2 linked regions of the Saccharopolyspora erythraea NRRL 2338 genome follow. The protein of the gene in region 1 binds, or shares a complex with, the protein of each later gene. Links are inferred from orthologs where the notes say so. Each region holds a gene or a part of one and is shown on either strand. Other genes may lie near its edges. The genes, in order: tig and rpsG.

Region 1 (3,134 bases):
GCGGTGGCGATGTGGTCGACGAAGCCGTAGTCGCGGGCCTCCTCCGCGGTGAACCACTTGTCCCGGTCGGAGTCGGCCTCGATCTTCTCGATCGGCTGACCGGTCTGCTCGGCGATCAGCTCCGCCATCTCCCGCTTGTTCTTGGCGAAGACCTCGGCCTGGATGGCGATGTCTGAAGCGGTACCACCGATGCCCGCCGACGGCTGGTGCATCATGATCCGCGCGTGCGGCAGCGCGAAGCGCTTGCCCCGGGCACCCGCCGAAAGCAGGAACTGCCCCATCGACGCGGCGAAGCCCATCGCAACGGTCGCCACGTCCGGCTGGATGAGCTGCATGGTGTCGTAGATCGCCATGCCCGCCGGCACCGAGCCACCCGGCGAGTTGATGTACAACGAAATGTCGCGTTCCGGGTCCTCGGCGGCCAGCAAGATCAGCTGAGAGCAGATCTGGTTGGCGATCGAGTCCTCGACCTGGGAACCGAGGACGATGATGCGTTCCCGCAGCAACCGCTCGTACACCGAGTCGTTGAGCGAGAGCCCGTTCGTCGTCGTCCGCATCTGCGGCGATCCAGCGCCGGACGCCGGAACAGTCTGGTGCTGCGTCACGTCTCCCCTGCCTTCTCCCACTGTGGGCCTCTTCCACGGGGGCGCCGGGTCCGCGGTGGAGGGGGGACCTCCACTGTGGACCAATGCGACCCCTGCGATGTCGCGATTCCCCTTCGGGTGATCCGCTACGACAGACCCTAACGAAAGTGGGCGGCACCAGCTTCCCAGTACCGCCCACGTTCGCTCAGAGCATGCCTATTCGAGTTTTCGCGACCGCGGTCACTCCGCCTTGGCGTCCGCCTTCGCCGACTGCTCGTCGGTGGCCTCGGTGCCCTCGGCCTGCTCGCCCTGCTCCTCGCCGGCCTGCGTGCCGAACAGCTCGTCGAGGTCGAGCTCGTTGCCCTCCTCGTCGGTCACGGTGGCCTGCCGCACCACCGAGAACAGGGCCTTGCTGCGCCGGACGTCGGCGTAGATCGCGCCGAGCTGGCCGGACTGCTGGGCCTGCTGGACGTACTGGTCGGGGCTCACGCCGAACCGCTGCGCCTGGTAGATGATCCGCTCGGTCAGCTCGTTGTCGGAGACCGACACGTCCTCGGCGTCGGCGATGGTGTCCAGCACCAGCTGGGTCCGCACCGCCTTCTCCGCCTCCTCGCGGGTCTCGTCCTCGAACTGCTCGCGGGTCTGGCCCTGCTGCTCCAGCCACTCGCCGAAGCGGTCCTCGTCGTGGTCGAACGGGTGGATCGCGTCGTGCTTGCGCACGTCGATCTCGGACTCGACGACCTTCTCCGGCAGCGGGACCTCGACGGTCTCCAGCAGCGCCTCCAGGACCTTGTCCCTGGCCTGCATGCCCTGCTGCATCCGCTTGACCCGGCCCAGCCGCTCCCGCAGGTCCGACAGCAGCTCGTCGACGGAGTCGAACTCGCTGGCCATCTGGGCGAACTCGTCGTCGACCTCGGGCAGGTGCCGTTCCTTGACCGAGTTCAGCTTGACGGTGACCTCGGCGTCCTTGCCCGCGTGCTCGCCTGCCACCAGGTTGGTGGTGAACGTCCGGGTCTCGCCCTCGCTCGCGCCGATCAGCGCCTCGTCGATGCCGTCGATGAGCTGGCCGGAACCGATCTCGTAGGACAGGCCGCTGGTCTGGGCCTCCTCGACCTCCTGGCCGTCGACGGTGGCCGACAGGTCGATGCTGACGAAGTCGCCCTGCTGGGCGGGCCGCTCGACGCCTGCCAGGGTGCCGAAGCGGGCGCGCAGCTCGTCGAGCTGCTCGTTGACCTCTTCCTCGGTCACCTCGACGTCGTCGACCGACACCTTCAGCTCGCCGAAGGCCGGCACGGTGATCTCGGGACGGACGTCGACCTCGGCCTTGAACTCGATGACGTCGCCGTCCTCGATCTTGGTCACCTCGATGTCGGGGCGACCGAGGGTGCGCACCTCGCTGCTGTTGACGGCTTCGAGGTACTTGGCCGGGACCGACTCGTTGACGACCTCGTCGAGCACGGGTCCACGACCGATCCGGCTCTCCAGCACCCTGGCGGGCACCTTGCCCGGCCGGAAGCCGGGGATGCGGACCTGCTGGGCCAGTGCCTTGTACGCGCGGTCGAAGTTCGGCTTGAGCTCGTCGAACGGCACCTCGACGTTGATCCGTACGCGCGTCGGGCTCAGGTGCTCGACGGTGCTCTTCACGTGGTCTCCTAGTGCGAACGTGCTTCGTACCCCGGCGGTGCCTGCGGGAGCGGCCCTGGGCCGCATCCGTCGACGCCGGGCTGACCTCCGAGTCTATTGCTTGCAGCTCGGGTACCCGGTTCGGGGTTGCTTACCACCTCTGCCGGGCGACGGTGCCACCCGTCAGGTCACCGCGCGGCGTGCTTCAGTGGAGGTGTGCAAGACACCGCCGCCGGCGACGCGACCTGCGCCGCCCTGTCCGAATCGCTCGGCGAACCGCTGCCCGGCACTGCCGCCGTGGCCGGTGGCTGGCTGTGCCTGGAGCAGCGTGGCCCTTGGGGTCACAACGCGCTGCTGCAGAGCCACCTGGATCCGGCGGTCGGACGGGCGCTGGACGCCGCCGCGGGACCCGCCGGAGTGCGGGTACAGCTCATCCGGCGCCCCGGCAGGCACGCCGACGAGCCACCGGACGGACCGCGCCGCGCCTACCTCGCCCACACCGGCCCGACCGGGTCCTGGCTGCGGGCGGCCGACCTGTCCGACCCGTCCGAACTGCTCGGCCTGAATTTCGCGGCGATCGCGGCGGGCCGCCACGGCGGCTGGGGACGCGAGGTCGCCGAGCCGCTGCTGCTGGTCTGCACCAACGGCCGCCGCGACCGCTGCTGCGCGGTCCTCGGCCGCGAGCTCGTCGCAGGACTGCAGGGCCGCCACGGCGACGCGGTCTGGGAGACCACCCACACCGGCGGCCACCGGTTCGCCCCCGCGGCGGTCCTGCTGCCCAGCGGCTACACCTACGGCAGGCTCGGCCCGCACCAAGCCGACGCCGCGCTCGCGGCAGCAGGCTCGGGCAAGGTCACGCTGGAGCACTGCCGAGGCCGCTCCACCTGGACCAGGGCGGGCCAGGTCGCCGAACTCGCGGTCCGCGAC
Region 2 (3,277 bases), 6.1 Mb from region 1 along the record:
GGCAACACCGTCTTCGTGGCGGGCACCACGCTGCCGCAGCGGTCGATGCCCGCGCACGCCCCGCCCGGCGAGTACCGCAGGTTCCGGGTGACCACCGGGTTCGAGGTGGTCTCGGCCGTCATCCGGCCGGACCACGGTCAGGTCGGCGGCGGCACCGCCTACTTCCTTCCGCTGCCGGTCGACGACCTGGTGCGGGACGGCTGGCTCGCCCCGGTGTGACGTCCCGGAGCCCTGCGCGGGCGGTGCGGTGATCACGGGTACGCCGCGCTGCTACCGTGCGCGTATGGGTGGGGTGACCCGCGAACTCGACTACGACGGGTCCCCGGTCGTCGTGCTCGACGTCGTCGGGCTGCCGTCGGCGGACGTGATCGCGGCGGGCGTCGCCGTCGTCGCCGCGGGTCCGGGCGACGAGCCTCGCCCGTTGCGGGACGACTGCGGCCCGGTGGTCCGCCGGCCGGGCAGTGGCTCGGCGCGGCCAAGTGGCTCGTGGTCTGGACCGAGCCGTAGTGGTGCGAACGCGCAGCGTGGCCGGTGATGCGACTTTCGGGCGCAGTGCCGCTCGACGCCTCGGTGTGGCGCGCCGCAGTGGGTACAGTGGCGGCTCGGACACGACGAGCCCGGCAACCGGCGACGTCGAAGGAGCGCCGGAGTGATCGGGCAGGTCATGGGTACCCCCGTTTTGACCCTCTCAGAACGGGGCGGGTATCTTTGTTTATCGGACCCGAGACCGATCGGGTCGATCCGCATGCCCGTGCGTGACAGGTGACTGCGTGCAGCTCCATCGCGGTTCGCAGTCCCGGACACCGACGCGGGCGGCGGAACTCCTCCTGACAGCCCACTGGGGTCATTCCCGTTGGGACGCCATCAGCGCCGCAAGGCCGAGGAGCGGGCGACACGCCCGACCTCGTGGTGCGGGGGAGTCCCAAGTACACAGTGCCGCAGGTGCTCGACGCCAGGGGCACTGTGCGTCAAGCGGAGCTCGGACGAGCGGCGCTTGGCCGAGTACCCAGAAGACGCGAACGCTGACAGAAAGCCGGTCCATGCCCACCATCCAGCAGCTGGTCCGTAAGGGCCGCCAGGACAAGGTCGCGAAGACCAAGACCGCGGCGCTCAAGGGGAGCCCGCAGCGGCGTGGCGTGTGCACCCGCGTGTACACCACCACCCCGAAGAAGCCCAACTCGGCACTGCGCAAGGTCGCTCGTGTCAAGCTCACCAGCGGCATCGAGGTCACGGCCTACATCCCGGGTGAGGGGCACAACCTGCAGGAGCACTCGATCGTGCTCGTTCGTGGCGGCCGTGTGAAGGACCTCCCCGGCGTGCGCTACAAGATCATCCGCGGTTCCGCTGACACCCAGGGTGTGAAGAACCGCAAGCAGGCTCGTAGCCGGTACGGCGCGAAGAAGGAGAAGAGCTGATGCCCCGCAAGGGTCCGGCCCCGAAGCGGCCGCTGCACGCCGATCCCGTGTACAGCTCACCGCTGGTGACCCAGCTGGTGAACAAGGTGCTGGTGGACGGAAAGCGTTCGCTGGCCGAGCGCATCGTGTACGCGGCGCTGGAAGGCTGCCGGGACAAGACCGGCACCGACCCGGTGGTCACGCTCAAGCGTGCGCTGGACAACGTCAAGCCGACCCTGGAGGTCCGCAGCCGCCGCGTCGGTGGCGCGACCTACCAGGTGCCGATCGAGGTCCGTGCCGGCCGTTCCACCACCCTTGCGCTGCGTTGGCTCGTCACCTACTCGCGGCAGCGTCGTGAGAAGACCATGGTCGAGCGCCTCATGAACGAGCTCCTGGACGCGAGCAACGGGCTCGGCGCAAGCGTCAAGAAGCGCGAAGACACGCACAAGATGGCGGAGTCCAACAAGGCCTTCGCGCACTACCGCTGGTGACGTCGGGTCGGCTCTTGCCCGCCTCGGCCCACCGCTTCGACAGCTGAATCCGCTGTAGGAACGGGGAAGAATCTCGTGGCACGCGACGTGCTGACAGACCTGACCAAGGTCCGCAACATCGGCATCATGGCCCACATCGACGCGGGCAAGACCACCACGACCGAGCGGATCCTCTACTACACGGGGATCACGTACAAGATCGGCGAGGTGCACGACGGCGCCGCGACGATGGACTGGATGGAAGAGGAGCAGAAGCGGGGTATCACCATCACCTCGGCTGCTACCACGACCTTCTGGGGCGACAACCAGATCAACATCATCGACACCCCCGGGCACGTCGACTTCACCGTCGAGGTGGAGCGGTCGCTGCGGGTGCTCGACGGTGCGGTCGCCGTGTTCGACGGCAAGGAGGGTGTCGAGCCGCAGTCCGAGCAGGTCTGGCGCCAGGCGGACAAGTACGAGGTCCCGCGCATCTGCTTCGTCAACAAGATGGACAAGCTGGGTGCGGACTTCTACTACACGGTGCGGACCATCGAGGAGCGGCTCGCCGCCAAGCCGCTGGTGCTCCAGCTCCCGATCGGCTCCGAGTCCGACTTCCAGGGCGTCGTCGACCTGGTGCGGATGAAGGCGCTGACCTGGCGCGGTGAGGTCAAGAAGGGCGAGGACTACGCGGTCGAGGACATCCCGGCCGAGCTCGCCGACGAGGCCGCCAAGTACCGCGAGCAGCTCGTCGAGGCGGTCGCCGAGACCGACGAGGCCCTGATGGAGGCCTACTTCGGTGGCGAGGAGCTGACCGAGGAGCAGATCAAGAACGGCATCCGCAAGCTCACGATCAACCGGGAGGCCTTCCCGGTGCTGTGCGGTACCGCCTTCAAGAACAAGGGTGTCCAGCCGATGCTGGACGCGGTGGTCGACTACCTCCCCTCGCCGCTGGACGTGCCGCCGGTGCAGGGCCTGCTGCCCGACGGCGAGACCGCCGCCGAGCGCAAGCCCAGCACGCAGGAGCCGTTCGCGGCGCTGGTCTCCAAGATCTCCGTGCACCCGTTCTTCGGCAAGCTCACCTACGTCCGGGTCTACTCGGGCAAGGTCTCCTCGGGCACCCAGGTCATCAACTCGACCAAGGAGCGCAAGGAGCGCATCGGGAAGATGTTCCAGATGCACTCCAACAAGGAGAACCCGGTCGACGAGATCCAGGCGGGTCACATCTACGCGGTGATCGGCCTCAAGGACACCACCACCGGTGACACGCTCTGCGACCCCCAGAACCCGATCGTTCTGGAGTCGATGACCTTCCCGGCGCCGGTCATCGAGGTGGCCATCGAGCCGAAGACGAAGGCCGACCAGGAGAAGCTGTCCACGGCGATCCAGAAGCTCGCCGAGGAGGACCCGACG

The links.
Region 2: the proteins of tig (region 1) and rpsG are in contact, whole or in part, in a crystal structure (PDB 3GTY), measured with the Thermotoga maritima proteins. The link is inferred for Saccharopolyspora erythraea NRRL 2338 from one-to-one orthologs. Residues at the interface, in WP_004081061.1 of Thermotoga maritima: Glu122, Val124, Val129, Leu130, Tyr133, Glu188, Gly259, Ile262, Tyr263, Glu266, Ser270, Glu273, Gln274, Glu277, Arg308, Gln311, Ile312, Ser315, Tyr316, Glu325, Arg329, Arg336, Leu363, Phe366, Trp367, Arg373, Leu377, Arg381, Leu384, Glu387; in WP_004081843.1 of Thermotoga maritima: Lys34, Lys52, Lys55, Glu59, Arg62, Gln63, Glu66, Asn67, Lys69, Val71, Arg95, Ala109, Lys110, Lys111, Gly112, Arg113, Pro114, Glu117, Glu121, Ile124, Ala125, Tyr127, Asn128, Asn129, Thr130, Gly131, Lys135, Asp139, Arg142, Met143.

What each region holds. Positions count from the first base shown.
Region 1 is NC_009142.1:1,505,097-1,508,230, reverse strand. What follows is about bases 27-2,848. They hold tig (trigger factor), read right to left. Parts: upstream 2,229-2,848; coding sequence 825-2,228; downstream 27-824. Other genes in these bases: SACE_RS06655 (sucrase ferredoxin), read left to right, coding at 2,424-2,848; SACE_RS06665 (ATP-dependent Clp protease proteolytic subunit), read right to left, coding at 27-557. Outside these bases: more of SACE_RS06665, read right to left, coding at 1-26; more of SACE_RS06655, read left to right, coding at 2,849-3,134. UniProt on the Bacillus subtilis protein: Involved in protein export. Acts as a chaperone by maintaining the newly synthesized protein in an open conformation. Functions as a peptidyl-prolyl cis-trans isomerase.
Region 2 is NC_009142.1:7,634,960-7,638,236, reverse strand. The notes cover bases 185-3,149. They hold rpsG (30S ribosomal protein S7), read left to right. Parts: upstream 185-1,414; coding sequence 1,415-1,885; downstream 1,886-3,149. Other genes in these bases: fusA (elongation factor G), read left to right, coding at 1,961-3,149; rpsL (30S ribosomal protein S12), read left to right, coding at 1,041-1,415; SACE_RS32945 (hypothetical protein), read left to right, coding at 284-535; SACE_RS32950 (TNT domain-containing protein), read left to right, coding at 185-219. In the rest of the region: more of SACE_RS32950, read left to right, coding at 1-184; more of fusA, read left to right, coding at 3,150-3,277.